2 regions of the Streptomyces sp. NPDC002403 genome follow, and region 1 is predicted to be linked to the other one. Evidence: riboswitches for the same ligand, from Rfam matches in the RefSeq annotation. Region 1 holds a riboswitch; the other holds the start of a gene.
The links. A riboswitch is a leader RNA that binds a small molecule or an ion and turns the genes downstream of it on or off. The one in region 1 is predicted to bind cobalamin.
Positions count from the first base shown of each region.

Region 2: another riboswitch for cobalamin. It lies ahead of cobN (cobaltochelatase subunit CobN); the one in region 1 lies ahead of ACWCPY_RS15045 (ribonucleoside-diphosphate reductase subunit alpha).

Region 1 is NZ_JBSFBQ010000011.1:3,242-10,647, reverse strand. It holds gene ACWCPY_RS15060 (GntR family transcriptional regulator) at 1-398, shown strand, start outside; gene ACWCPY_RS15055 (DUF3311 domain-containing protein) at 626-880, shown strand; gene mctP (monocarboxylate uptake permease MctP) at 877-2,511, shown strand; cobalamin riboswitch at 2,672-2,807, shown strand; gene ACWCPY_RS15045 (ribonucleoside-diphosphate reductase subunit alpha) at 2,950-5,361, shown strand; gene ACWCPY_RS15040 (ribonucleotide-diphosphate reductase subunit beta) at 5,361-6,380, shown strand; gene ACWCPY_RS15035 (hypothetical protein) at 6,384-6,596, opposite strand; gene ACWCPY_RS15030 (GlxA family transcriptional regulator) at 6,678-7,406, shown strand, end outside.
Region 2 is NZ_JBSFBQ010000003.1:235,199-242,604, reverse strand. It holds gene cobN (cobaltochelatase subunit CobN) at 1-3,354, opposite strand, end outside; adenosylcobalamin (AdoCbl) riboswitch at 3,442-3,522, opposite strand; gene cobG (precorrin-3B synthase) at 3,623-4,942, shown strand; gene ACWCPY_RS05700 (precorrin-8X methylmutase) at 5,005-5,631, shown strand; gene ACWCPY_RS05695 (precorrin-2 C(20)-methyltransferase) at 5,634-7,139, shown strand; gene ACWCPY_RS05690 (cobalt-precorrin-6A reductase) at 7,156-7,406, opposite strand, start outside.

The DNA of each region.
Region 1 (7,406 bases):
ACACCCTCGCCGGGCTGCTCGACATCACCACCGGCGGCCGGGTGCTGCGGATCGAGCGGCTGAGGCTCGCCAGCGGCGAGCCGATGGCGATCGAGACCACACACCTTTCGGCCAAACGCTTCCCCGCGCTGCGCCGCTCGCTGGTGAAGTACACCTCCCTCTACACCGCCCTGTCGGAGGTGTACGACGTGCGGCTGGCCGAGGCCGAGGAGACCATCGAGACCTCGCTGGCCACCCCGCGCGAGGCCGGCCTGCTCGGTACCGACGTGGGCCTGCCCATGCTGATGCTCTCCCGGCACTCGCTCGACGGACAGGGCGAGCCGGTGGAGTGGGTGCGCTCGGTCTACCGGGGCGACCGGTACAAGTTCGTGGCGCGCCTGAAGCGGCCCACCGACTGAGCCCGGAACACCACTCGGGGCCCCCGCGGAAAGCATCACTCCGCGGGGGCCTTTCGTACATCTCGGTACGGACCAACTGCCGTACGCCTGGCGGAATCACGAACAGAAGTACCCACTCAGGGGACCGTTGCCGGACCGCAATGCGGACAGGGGGTGACGGTGACCGGAAGCCTCCCCTAGATTTCCTGCGCATTACAAGGTGATCAGCGAGGGGACGGAGTCGCCGCATGCCAGCAGGCCCAGAAGGAAAACCGCCCACCGTCACACCGGTGCGGGTGGTCATCGCCCTCTGTCTCGTCGCGCCGTTCGTGGCGATGCTCTGGGTGAGTTCGTACGCGAAGGTGGACCCCACCTTCATCGGCATTCCGTTCTTCTACTGGTACCAGATGCTCTGGGTGCTGATCTCCACCGCGCTGACGATGATCGCGTACAAGCTGTGGCAGCGTGACCAGCGCGCCCGCAAGGGAGGTGAGCCGGCATGAAGGACGGCGTGAACGGCGTCGCGCTCGGCGTCTTCATCTTCTTCTTCGTGGCCGTCACGGTCATGGGCTTCCTGGCGGCGCGCTGGCGCAAGGCCGAGAACGAGGCCAGCCTCGACGAATGGGGCCTGGGCGGACGGTCGTTCGGCACCTGGGTCACCTGGTTCCTGCTCGGCGGCGACCTGTACACCGCGTACACCTTCGTCGCCGTTCCGGCGGCGATCTACGCGGCGGGCGCGGCCGGCTTCTTCGCCGTGCCGTACACCATCCTGGTGTACCCGCTGATCTTCACCTTCCTGCCGCGGCTCTGGTCGGTCTCGCACAAGCACGGGTACGTCACCACCTCGGACTTCGTGCGCGGGCGCTTCGGCTCCAAGGGCCTGTCGCTGGCGGTCGCCGTCACGGGCATCCTCGCCACGATGCCGTACATCGCGCTCCAGCTCGTCGGCATCCAGGCGGTGCTGGACGTGATGGGCGTCGGCGGCGGCGAGAACACCCACTGGTTCGTCAAGGACCTGCCGCTGCTGATCGCGTTCGCGGTGCTCGCCGCGTACACCTACTCGTCCGGACTGCGGGCACCCGCGCTGATCGCCTTCGTCAAGGACGGGCTGATCTACCTGGTCATCGCGGTGGCGATCATCTACATCCCGATCAAGCTGGGCGGCTTCGACGACATCTTCGCCAAGGCGGGCGAGGCGTTCTCGCAGACCAACCCGGCCACCGGCAAACCGCGTGGCGCGCTCGCGCCGGGCGAGGCGGGCCAGTGGGGTTACGCCACCCTGGCGCTGGGCTCGGCGCTGGCGCTGTTCATGTATCCGCACTCGATCACGGCGACGCTCTCCAGCCGCAGCCGCAATGTGATCCGGCGCAACACCACGATCCTGCCGCTGTACTCGCTGATGCTGGGCCTGCTGGCGCTGCTCGGCTTCATGGCCATCGCCGCCGGGATCAAGGTGGACAACGGGCAGCTGGCCATCCCGCAGCTGTTCGAGAACATGTTCCCGGACTGGTTCGCGGGCGTCGCGTTCGCCGCCATCGGCATCGGCGCGCTGGTGCCCGCCGCGATCATGTCGATCGCCGCGGCGAACCTCTTCACCCGCAACATCTACAAGGACTTCCTGAAGCCGGACGCGACCCCGGAGCAGGAGACCAAGGTCTCCAAGCTGGTGTCGCTGCTGGTCAAGGTCGGCGCGCTCGCCTTCGTCCTCACCATGGACAAGACGGTCGCGATCAACTTCCAGCTGCTCGGCGGCATCTGGATCCTCCAGACGATGCCGGCCCTGGTCGGCGGCCTGTTCACCCGCTGGTTCCACCGCTGGGCGCTGCTCGCGGGCTGGGCGGTCGGCATGGTGTACGGGACGGTGGCCGCGTACGGGGTCGCCTCGCCGACCCAGAAGCACTTCGGCGGCTCGTCCGCGGAGATCCCCGGCATCGGCGAGATCGGCTACATCGGCCTCACCGCGTTCGTGCTGAACGTGGTCGTGACGGTGGTGCTGACCTTCGTCCTGAACGCCGTGAAGGCGCCCGCCGGGATCGACGAGACCTCCCCGGCCGACTACACCGCCGACGCGGGCGACCCAGGCGTCGAGGCGGAACTCCCGCCGGCCACGGCGGGGGCGCCGGGCGGCCACTGACGATCCGCGCCCACGGCCCGTCGAGCCCCCTCCAGCGGGGCGCGGCGGGCCGTCGGCGTGATCGGGTCGCCCGGCCCGGGAAAGGGCCGTACGGCTCGTTCTGTGGGTCCGGCCCGGTCGACGCGACACAACATGTGGGGGCTGCCTCATCGGGCAGCCCCCACATGTATGCTCTTCCTCGCTGTCGCCGCAGGGGAATCCGGTGCGAATCCGGAACTGTCCCGCAACGGTGTATTCAGTGCGCTTTTGTGCACCCCCGAGTCAGTCCGATGACCTGCCGGCAGCGCATCCGGCTCGACCGAACCGGATGCCCAGACGTCCGGGCCTCGCGGTTGGGCCGGTGGACGCCGTGCGGAGCGCTGCCCTGCCCCGGGTCTGCGCGTCCGCAGGGCTGCCCCGTTCCCCGCCGGCCCCGAGCCGAGCGAGGGAGAGCACCACGTGACCATCGCGCCAGCCGATCCGGCTTCAGTCGCCGCGTCCGCAGCAGCCGAGTCCGAGGCAGCCGCACAGGACGGACCGGGGACCGCACTGCTGCGGACCCTGACCGACCTCACCGCCGATCTGCCCGACACCGACCCCGGCCGGGTCGCCGCCGCCGCGCTGCGCGGCCGCAGCGCCCGGGCGGACGAGGCGGAGCTGCGTTCGCTGGCCACCGAGGCCGCCGCGGGCCTGATCTCCGAGGACCCCGCCTACTCCCGGCTCGCCGCCCGGCTCCTGACCCTCACCATCGCGGACGAGGCGGCCGGGCAGGGCGCGGTCTCCTTCTCCGCCTCGGTCGCCGTCGGGCACCGCGAGGGCCTGATCGCGGACCGTACCGCCGCGTTCGTCGCCCGCCACGCGGCCGCCCTCGACGCGCTGGTGGAGCGTTCGCTCGCCGACGGCGCGGACGACCGCTTCGGCTACTTCGGGCTGCGGACCCTGCACAGCCGCTATCTGCTGCGCCACCCGCACACCCGCCAGGTCGTCGAGACGCCCCAGCACTTCATGCTGCGGGTCGCGTCCGGGCTCGCCGAGGACGACTCGCAGCGCGCCGTGGACGAAGTGGCGGCGCTGTACGGGCTGATGAGCCGGCTCGACTACCTCCCCTCCTCCCCCACGCTCTTCAACTCCGGCACCCGGCACCCGCAGATGTCCTCCTGCTACCTGCTGGACTCCCCGCTGGACGAGCTCGACTCGATCTACGACCGCTACCACCAGGTGGCCCGGCTCTCCAAGCACGCGGGCGGCATCGGTCTCTCGTACTCCCGCATCCGCTCCCGCGGTTCGCTGATCCGCGGCACCAACGGGCACTCCAACGGCATCGTGCCGTTCCTGAAGACGCTGGACGCCTCCGTCGCCGCGGTCAACCAGGGGGGCCGCCGCAAGGGCGCCGCCGCCGTCTACCTGGAGACCTGGCACGCGGACATCGAGGAGTTCCTGGAGCTGCGCGACAACACGGGCGAGGACCAGCGGCGTACGCACAACCTCAACCTGGCCCACTGGATCCCGGACGAGTTCATGCGCCGGGTCGACGCGGACGGCGACTGGTCGCTGTTCTCGCCCGCCGACGTACCCGGCCTCGTCGATCTGTGGGGCGACGAGTTCGACGCCGCGTACCGGGCCGCCGAGGCCCAGGGGCTGGCCCGCAAGTCGATCCCGGCCCGCGAGCTGTACGGCCGGATGATGCGCACCCTCGCGCAGACCGGCCAGGGCTGGATGACGTTCAAGGACGCCTCCAACCGGACCGCGAACCAGACCGCCGAGCCGGGCACCGTCGTCCACTCGTCGAATCTGTGCACCGAGATCCTCGAAGTCACCGACGACGGCGAGACGGCGGTCTGCAACCTGGGCTCGGTCAACCTCGGCGCGTTCGTCGCCGACGGTGGCATCGACTGGGAGCGGCTGGACGCCACCGTCCGCACCGCCGTGACCTTCCTGGACCGGGTCGTCGACATCAACTTCTACCCGACCGAGCAGGCCGGCCGCTCCAACGCGAAGTGGCGCCCGGTGGGTCTGGGCGCCATGGGCCTCCAGGACGTCTTCTTCAAGCTGCGGCTGCCCTTCGACTCCCCCGAGGCCCGCGCGCTCTCCACGAAGATCTCCGAGCGGATCATGCTCGCCGCGTACGAGTCGTCCTGCGAGCTCGCCGAGCGGTCCGGACCGCTGCCCGCCTGGTCGCAGACGCGGGCGGCACGCGGTGTGCTGCACCCCGACCACTACGACACCGAGCTGAACTGGCCCGAGCGGTGGGAGGCGCTGCGCGCCCGCGTCGCGAGGAGCGGGATGCGCAACTCGCTGCTGCTCGCCATCGCGCCGACGGCGACGATCGCCTCGATCGCGGGGGTCTACGAGTGCATCGAGCCGCAGGTCTCCAACCTCTTCAAGCGCGAGACGCTCAGCGGTGAGTTCCTCCAGGTCAACGCGTATCTGGTCGATGAGCTGAAGCAGCTCGGGGTGTGGGACGCCCGCACCCGTGAGGCGCTGCGCGACGCCAGCGGCTCGGTGCAGGGCTTCGCCTGGATCCCGGAAGAGGTGCGGGCGCTGTACCGCACGGCGTGGGAGATCCCGCAGCGCGGTCTGATCGACATGGCGGCGGCCCGTACGCCGTTCCTGGACCAGAGCCAGTCGCTGAACCTGTTCCTGGAGACGCCGACGATCGGCAAGCTCTCCTCGATGTACGCGTACGCCTGGAAGCAGGGGCTGAAGACGACGTACTATCTGCGCTCGCGCCCGGCGACCCGGATCGCCCGTGCCGCCTCCGGCCAGGCCGCGACCGCCGCCCCCATTCCCGTACAGCAGGCTTCGGCGCCCGACGCGGACGCGATCGCCTGCTCCCTCGAAAACCCCGAGTCCTGCGAGGCCTGCCAGTAATGAGCACCACCGAATCCGAGAAGAACCTGCTCGACCCGGGCTTCGAACTGACCCTGCGGCCCATGCGCTACCCGGACTTCTACGAGCGCTACCGCGACGCGATCAAGAACACCTGGACGGTGGAGGAGGTCGATCTGCACTCCGACGTCGCCGACCTCGCCAAGCTGTCCCCCGGCGAGCAGCACATGATCGGCCGGCTGGTCGCGTTCTTCGCGACGGGCGACTCGATCGTCTCCAACAACCTCGTGCTGACGCTGTACAAGCACATCAACTCCCCCGAGGCGCGGCTGTACCTGTCGCGGCAGCTCTTCGAGGAGGCCGTGCACGTCCAGTTCTATCTGACGCTGCTGGACACCTATCTGCCCGACCCGGAGGACCGCGCCGCCGCGTTCGACGCGGTCGAGGAGATCCCCTCCATCCGTGAGAAGGCGCAGTTCTGCTTCAAGTGGATGGACTCGGTCGAGAAGATCGAGCGGCTGGAGACGAAGGCCGACCGCCGCCGGTTCCTGCTGAACCTGATCTGCTTCGCGGCGTGCATCGAGGGGCTGTTCTTCTACGGCGCGTTCGCGTACGTCTACTGGTTCCGCTCGCGGGGTCTGCTGCACGGTCTCGCCACGGGCACCAACTGGGTGTTCCGTGACGAGACGATGCACATGAACTTCGCGTTCGAGGTCGTGGACACCGTCCGCAAGGAGGAGCCGGACCTCTTCGACGACGAGCTCCAGCAGCAGGTCACCGACATGCTGAAGGAGGCCGTGGCCGCGGAGCTGCAGTTCGGCCGCGATCTGTGCGGCGACGGGCTGCCCGGTATGAACACCGAGTCGATGCGGCAGTACCTGGAGTGCGTCGCCGACCAGCGGCTCACCCGGCTCGGCTTCCCGGCGGTCTACGGCTCCGAGAACCCGTTCTCGTTCATGGAGCTCCAGGGCGTGCAGGAGCTGACGAACTTCTTCGAGCGCCGGCCGTCCGCGTACCAGGTGGCGGTGGAGGGCTCGGTCGCCTTCGACGACGACTTCTAGACCCTAGATCCTGGCCCAGCTTCTGAGGTAGGGGCGCCGCGCAGCCGTGACCGGCCGCGCGGCGTCCGCCGTCTCCGGTGGTCCGTCGCTCCGGGCCCGTTCCGCGGCGCGCAGCTCGCGGTCGATGCGACGCTCGCGGGCGAGCCCGGCGAGGGCGGGCAGCAGGACGAGAGCGATGAGTGCGGCTGTGCCCAGGACGTTCTGGAATGTGTTCATGGCTCCACTCTCGTCCGCGCGGCCGGATTGCGGCAGTGGCAGGACTGTCATGGACCATCGAATTACTGCCACACTGGTGCCATGCTGAAAAATGTCGCCGCTCTGCTGCTCGACGAGGTCCACCCCTTCGAACTGGGTGTGCTGTGCGAGGTCTTCGGACTCGACCGCAGCGATCAGGGCCTGCCGGTCCACGACTTCGCCGTGGTCTCCGCCGAGGGCCCGGTGCTCCGGACCCACGCAGGCTTCACCATCAGTACGCCGTACGGCCTCGACCGCCTGGAGGAGGCCGACCTCATCGCCGTGCCGGCCGGCAGCCACTTCAGGGAGCGGGAGTACCCCGAGGAGGTCCTCGACGCGCTGCGCCGGGCGGTGGACCGGGGGGCCAGGGTGATGAGCGTCTGCTCCGGCGCGTACGTCCTCGGCGCGGCCGGACTGCTGGACGGGCGCCGCTGCACCACCCACTGGCGCCACGCCGCGGAACTGGCGCGCCGCTTCCCCCGGGCCGTCGTCGAGCCCGATGTGCTGTACGTGGACGAGGGCCAGGTCATCACCTCGGCGGGCACGGCGGCCGGGATCGACGCCTGTCTGCACCTGGTCCGGCAGGCGTACGGCCCCGATGCCGCCAACGCGATCGCCCGCCGCATGGTGGTGCCGCCGCACCGGGACGGCGGCCAGGCGCAGTACATCGAGCGGCCACTGCCCCGCACCTCCTGCGACACCGTCGGCGAGACGCTCGTCTGGATGGAGCGCCACCTCGACCAGGAGATGACCGTCGAGCAGCTCGCCGCCCAGGCCCACATGTCGCCGCGC
Region 2 (7,406 bases), on a different contig from region 1:
GCCGAAGAGGTAGTCGACGGTGGCGGCCAGCTCGAAGGCGCCCTTGTAGCCGTGCCGGCGCATCGCCTCGATCCACTTGGGGTTCACGACCCGGGCGCGGAAGACCCGTGAGGTCTCCTCCACCAGGGTGCGGGTGCGGACCGTCTCGGGGCGGGTGGAGTCGCCGATGTACGCCTCCGGGGCCGTGCCGCGCAGGGCGCGGACGGTGGCCACCATGCCGCCGTGGTACTGGAAGTAGTCGTCCGAGTCGGCGATGTCGTGTTCACGGGTGTCGGTGTTCTTGGCCGCGACCGCGATCCGCTTGTACGCCGTCTCCATCTCCTCCCGGGCCGGGCGGCCGTCGAGTTCGCGTCCGTAGGCGTAGCCGCCCCACACCGTGTACACCTCGGCGAGGTCCGCGTCGGTGCGCCAGTCGCGGGAGTCGATGAGCTGGAGCAGTCCGGCGCCGTACGTACCGGGGCGGGAGCCGAAGATACGGGTGGTGGCGCGGCGTTCGTCGCCGTGGGCGGCCAGGTCGGCCTGGGTGTGGGCGCGTACGTGGTTCTGCTCGGCGGGCTCGTCCAGGGAGGCGACGAGGCGGACCGCGTCGTCGAGCAGGCCGATGGTGTGCGGGAAGGCGTCGCGGAAGAAACCACTGATGCGCAGGGTGACGTCGATGCGCGGGCGGCCGAGTTCGGCCGGCGGGATCGCCTCCAGGCCGGTGACGCGGCGCGAGGCGTCGTCCCAGACCGGGCGGACGCCGAGCAGGGCGAAGGCTTCGGCGACGTCGTCACCGGCGGTGCGCATCGCGCTGGTGCCCCACAGGGACAGGCCGACCGAGGTGGGCCAGTCGCCGTTGTCGGTGCGGTAGCGCTCCAGGAGCGAGTCGGCCAGGGCCTGGCCGGTCTCCCAGGCGAGACGTGAGGGCACGGCCTTGGGATCGACGGAGTAGAAGTTGCGGCCGGTCGGCAGGACGTTGACCAGGCCGCGGAGCGGGGAGCCGGAGGGTCCGGCGGGGACGAATCCGCCGTCCAGCGCGTGCAGGGTGTGGTCGAGTTCGTCGGTCGTGGCGGCCAGCCTCGGCACCACCTCGCGGGCCGCGAAGCCGAGGATGTCGGCGACCGCCCGCGGGTGGCCGGCGGCCACCTCGGCGACGGCGTCCGGGGACCAGTCCGCGTCCTCCATCGCCTGGACCAGGGCGCGGGCCCGCTCCTCGGCCTCGTCGGCGGTGACGCGGGTCGCGGCGGACTCGTCGAGTCCCAATGCCTCGCGCAGGCCCGGCAGGGAGGCCGTGCCGCCCCAGATCTGGCGGGCGCGCAGGATCGCGAGGACGAGGTTGACCCGGTCGGCACCTGCCGGGGCGCCGCCCAGGACGTGCAGGCCGTCGCGGATCTGGGCGTCCTTGATCTCACAGAGCCAGCCGTCGAGATGCATGATGAACTCGTCGAAGCCCTCGTCCTCCGGACGGTCCTCGAGTCCCAGGTCGTGGTCGAGCTTGGCGGCCTGGATCAGGGTCCAGATCTGTGCGCGGATCGCCGGGAGCTTCGCCGGGTCCATCGCCGCGATCTGGGCGTGCTCGTCCAGGAGTTGTTCGAGGCGGGCGATGTCCCCGTAGCTGTCGGCGCGTGCCATCGGCGGTACCAGGTGGTCCACGAGGGTGGCGTGGACGCGCCGCTTGGCCTGTGTCCCCTCGCCCGGGTCGTTGACCAGGAACGGGTAGACCAGCGGGAGGTCGCCGAGGGCGGCGTCGGGGCCGCAGGCGGCGGAGAGGCCTGCGTTCTTGCCGGGCAGCCACTCCAGGTTGCCGTGCTTGCCGAGGTGGATCATCGCGTCGGCGCCGAAGCCGTTGTCGTCGGCCCGGGCGGCGATCCAGCGGTAGGCGGCCAGGTAGTGGTGCGAGGGCGGCAGATCGGGGTCGTGGTAGATCGCGATCGGGTTCTCGCCGAAGCCGCGCGGCGGCTGGATGAGGATGAGCAGATTGCCGTGGCGCAGGGCGGCGAGCACGATGTCGCCGTCCGGGTTGGCCGACCGGTCCACGAACATCTCGCCCGGGGCGGGGCCCCAGTGCCGCTCGACGGCTTCGCGGAGCTCGGCCGGGAGGGTCGCGTACCAGCGCCGGTAGTCGGCGGCCGGGATGCGGACCGGGTTGCGGGCCAGCTGCTCCTCGGTGAGCCACTCCTGGTCGTGGCCGCCCGCCTCGATCAGCGCGCGGATCAGCTCGTCGCCGTCGCCCGACACGAGGCCGGGGACTTCCCGCGTGCCGAAGTCGTATCCCTCGGCGCGGAGTCGGCGCAGCAGGGCGACGGCGCTGGCCGGGGTGTCGAGGCCGACGGCGTTGCCGATCCGGGAGTGCTTGGTCGGGTACGCGGACAGGACGAGCGCGATCCGCTTCTCGGCGGCCGGGATGTGGCGCAGCCGGGCGTGGCGCACGGCGATCCCGGCGACGCGGGCGGCGCGCTCGGTGTCGGCGACGTACGCGGGCAGGCCGTCCTCGTCGATCTCCTTGAACGAGAACGGCACGGTGATCAGGCGGCCGTCGAACTCGGGGACCGCGATCTGGCTGGCGGCGTCGAGCGGGGAGACGCCCTCGTCGTTGTCCTCCCAGTCGGTGCGTGAACCGGTGAGGCAGAGGGCCTGCAGGATGGGTACGTCGAGGCCGCTGAGGACGCCCGCGTCCCAGGACTCGTCGTCGCCGCCTGCCGAGGCCTCGGCGGGCCGGGTGCCGCCCGCGGCGAGGACGGTGGTCACGATCGCGTCGGCGGCGCGCAGCTCTTCGATGAGTTCGGCCTCGGGGGTGCGCAGCGAGGCGACGTACAGCGGCAGCGCGCGGGCGCCGGCGTCCTCGACGGCACGGCAGAGCGCCTCGACGAACGCGGTGTTGCCGCTCATGTGGTGGGCGCGGTAGTAGAGCACGGCGACGACCGGGCCGTCGGTGCGCCGGGGGGTGCGCTCCAGCGGGCCCCAGGAGGGTGCCGGGGCGGGCGGTGCGAAGCCGTGGCCGGTGAGCAGCACGGTGTCGGAGAGGAAGCGGGCGAGCTGGTCCAGGTTGGCGGGGCCGCCGTGGGCCAGGTAGGCGTGGGCCTCGGCGGCGATGCCGATGGGGACCGTGGAGGCGGCCATCAGCTGGGCGTCGGGGGCCTGTTCGCCGGTGAGGACGACGACGGGGCGTCCGGTGGCGAGGACTTGGTCGAGGCCGTCCTGCCAGGCGCGTACGCCGCCGAGGAGGCGTACGACGACGAGGTCGACGCCGTCGAGCAGCTCGGGCAGGTCCTGGAGCGGGAGCCGGGAGGGGTTGGCGTAGCGGTAGGGGACCGGGCCGTCCGAGGCGCGGGCACTGAGCAGGTCGGTGTCGGACGTCGACAGGAGCAGGATCATGCAGCGTCGGGCCTTCCTCGGGGTGTCCACGCCCCGGGCGGTGTCGGAATGAGGCTCCCCTGCTCGAACGGGTTCGAGTGTTCGGGGAAGGGAGTTCCTGACTTGCCAGGCCGTGGCCGGGCTCACAGTGGCGGGACCGTGCCGGAATCGCACCGGACTTCCTCCCCTGTCGCCGTCTGTGGCGACGACGTGCCGGATGGCTCGTCAGTAGGCATAGTAAGGGCCGGTCAACCGATGGAGGACATACGGATCCGGTCGGATGGTCGGTATGCTCGCCGCCATGCCCCGACCTGCCACTTCGCCTTCACCGCCGGGAGACGCCTCTGCCCGGGACCGCGGTGACGCCTGCCCCGGCACGCTTCGGCTGCACCGGGCGGACGACGGCCGGCTGGCCCGTGTCCGGGTTCCCGGCGGTCTGCTGACGGCGGTGCAGGCAGAAGCCCTGGGGGCGCTGTCGGAGAGTCTGGGCGATGGTGAGTTGCATCTCACATCGCGCGGCAACGTCCAGTTGCGCGGGCTGGGTCCGGACTGCGGAGCCGAACTGGCCGACCGGCTGGGAGAGGCGGGGCTGTTGCCCTCCGCTCGGCACGAGCGGATACGCAACATCGTGGCTTCACCGCTCTCGGGACTCGACGGCCGGGGCGCGCGGGACGTCGGCCCCTGGCTTTCCGAACTGGACGCGCTGCTGTGCGCGGGCGGAGGGACGGCGGGTCTGTCGGGCAGGTTCCTGTTCGTACTCGACGACGGCCGTGGCGATGTGGACGCGCTGGGCGGCGATGTGACGCTGCTGGCGCAGGACGACGGGACGGCGCTGCTGCGGATCGGCACGGCCCCGGCCACCGCACGGATACCGGGCGCACGGGCGCCGCGGGCCGCCCTCCTGGCGGCCGAGACCTTCCTGGAGCAGGCGTCGGGCACCGGCGCCTGGCGTGTACCGGATCTGCCCGGCGGCGCCGGATCCCTCCTCGAAGAGGTCGTACGACGGTTGCGGGAGGCAGGGCCCGGCACCGAATCCACCGAGGACCGCGCCTGTCCGTCGAACTCTGACGGCCCCGCCCCCGGCGTCGTGACCGGCCCACGGGACGGAACCGCCCTGTCGGTCGGCATCCCCCTGGGGCGCATCGCCCCGGCGCAGTGGCGGTCGCTGACGGAGACGGCCCGTCACCGGGGCGCCGGTGAGTTGAGGCTGACGCCGTGGCGCGGGGTCGTCGTACCGGGGGTGGAGCGGCGGCAGGCCGCCCGGTCGCTGGACGAGTTGGGGGCCACCGGTCTCGTCGTCGGCCCCGACTCCCCCTGGACCGGGGTGGGTGCCTGTATCGGCCGGCCCGGCTGTGCGAAGTCGCTGGCCGATGTGCGGGCCCGGGCGGCGGCCTCGGTGGGGGGCGCGGGGCTGCTGCCGGTGTACTGGTCCGGGTGCGAACGCCGCTGCGGGCACCCCCGCGGCGAGTGGGTCGATGTCGTCGCCACCCCTGACGGGCACCGGATCTCCCTTGTGCGGGGCGAGGAGCGGGGCGCTCCCGTGAGCGTCCCCGACAGCCCCGGCGGTCTCGCCGCGGCGGTGGCCGCGGCCCGCCGCGGGCGCGGCTGACCCCCGTACGCCCACTCCCCTGTACCCGACGTTGCACGCCCGAGGAAGAGAGCGAAAGCACTGTGCACCAGTACGAGAAGGACGGACCGGCGATCTATCGCCAGTCCTTCGCCACGATCCGCGCGGAGGCGGATCTCGCAGGCCTGCCCGCCGATGTGAGCCAGGTCGCGGTCCGCATGATCCACGCCTGCGGGATGGTCGATCTCGTCCGTGATCTCGCTTTCACTCCGGACGCGGTCGCCCGCGCCCGCGCCGCTCTGCGGGCCGGCGCGCCCATCCTGTGCGATGTGGCCATGGTCGCCAGCGGTGTCACCCGCAAGCGGCTGCCCGCGGACAACGAGGTGGTGTGCACCCTGTCCGACCCGGCGGTGCCCGGGCTCGCGAAGGAGTTGGGCACCACGCGCAGCGCAGCCGCCCTGGAGCTGTGGCGCGACCGGATGGAAGGCGCGGTCGTCGCCGTCGGGAACGCACCGACCGCGCTGTTCCGGCTGCTGGAGATGATCGAGGAGGGCGCGCCGCGCCCCGCCGCGGTCATCGGTGTGCCGGTCGGCTTCATCGGTGCCGCCGAGTCCAAGGACGCCCTGGCCGCGCACCCCTCCGGACTGGAGCACCTGATCGTCCGGGGCCGTCGCGGCGGCAGCGCCATCGCGGCAGCCGCCCTCAACGCGATCGCCAGCGAGGAGGAGTAGACGTGAGCGAGCAGAAGACGGGCCGGCTGTACGGGGTCGGGCTCGGCCCCGGCGATCCGGCCCTGATGACCGTACGCGCGGTGGAGATCATCGCCGAGGCCGATGTCGTCGCGTACCACAGCGCCCGGCACGGACGGTCCATCGCCCGGTCCATCGCGGCGAAGCACATCCGTGCCGACCATGTCGAGGAGCAGCTGGTCTACCCCGTCACGACGGAGACCACGGACCACCCCGGCGGGTACCGGGGGGCGATGGAGGAGTTCTACGCCGAGGCGGCGGCCCGTCTGGCGGCGCATCTGGACGCCGGCCGCACGGTCGCGGTGCTGGCCGAGGGCGACCCGCTCTTCTACGGCTCGTACATGCACATGCACAAGCGGCTCGCCGACCGCTACCCGACCGAGGTGATCCCGGGCGTCACCTCGGTGAGCGCGGCCGCCGCGCGGCTCGGGACCCCGCTCGTCGAGGGCGAGGAGGTGCTGACCATCCTGCCCGGCACCCTGCCCGAGGAGGAGCTGACCGCCCGTCTCGCCGCCACCGACGCCGCCGTGGTCATGAAGCTGGGACGTACGTTCCCCGCCGTGCGCCGCGCCTTCGAGACGTCCGGGCGGCTGCCCGAGGCGCGTTACGTGGAGCGCGCCACGATGGCCGGGGAACGCGTGGGCGAACTGACCGGGGTCGACGCCGATTCGGTGCCGTACTTCGCGGTCGCGGTCCTGCCCAGCAGGGTGGGGGCGGCGCGCCCCGAGCGTGCCCCGGAGGGCGGCGAGGTGACCGTGGTCGGCACCGGACCGGCCGGGCCGCTGTGGCTGACCCCCGAGACGCGTGGGGCGCTGGCCGCAGCCGACGACCTGGTCGGCTACACCACCTATCTGGACCGGGTGCCGGTCCGGCCGGGGCAGGTGCGCCACGGCTCGGACAACAAGGTGGAGTCGGAGCGTGCCGAGTTCGCCCTCGACCTGGCCCGGCGCGGGCGGCGGGTGGCCGTGGTGTCCGGCGGCGACCCCGGGGTCTTCGCCATGGCGACGGCCGTCCTGGAGGTGGCCTCGCAGGACGAGTACGCGCAGGTGCCGGTGCGGGTACTGCCGGGGGTGACGGCCGCCAACGCCGCCGCGGCCCGGGCGGGTGCGCCGCTGGGCCACGACTACGCGACGATATCGCTCTCGGACCGGCTCAAGCCGTGGGAGGTGATCGCGGAGCGGCTGCGCGCGGCGGCGACGGCGGATCTGGTGCTCGCGCTGTACAACCCCGGGTCACGCAGTCGTACCTGGCAGGTCGGCAAGGCCCGTGACCTGCTGCTCGAACACCGCTCGCCGGACACCCCCGTGGTTCTCGGCCGCGACGTGGGCGGGCCCGCCGAGCAGGTACGGACCGTACGGCTGGGCGATCTCGACCCGGCCGAGGTCGACATGCGCACGATCCTGCTCGTCGGGTCCTCGCAGACCCGCTGGGTGCGGCGCGGTGACGGGCAGCAGATCGTCTGGACGCCGCGCCGCTATCCGGAGGCCTGAGCCGGGACGGCCGGTGCTACCCGCGGTGGAGGACGTGTTCGCGGAGCCACTCCACGGCGGGTTCCGGGCCTTCGACGACCTCGATGCCCTCGGGCACGGGCGGCCGCCGCACCACCACCACCGGGATCCGCGCCTCGCGGGCGGCGGTGAGTTTCGGTGCTGTGGCGGCGCCTCCGCTGTCCTTCGTGACGACGACGTCGATGCGATGACGGCGGATCAGCTCGCGCTCTCCGTCCAGGGTGAACGGGCCCCGGTCGAGCAGGACTT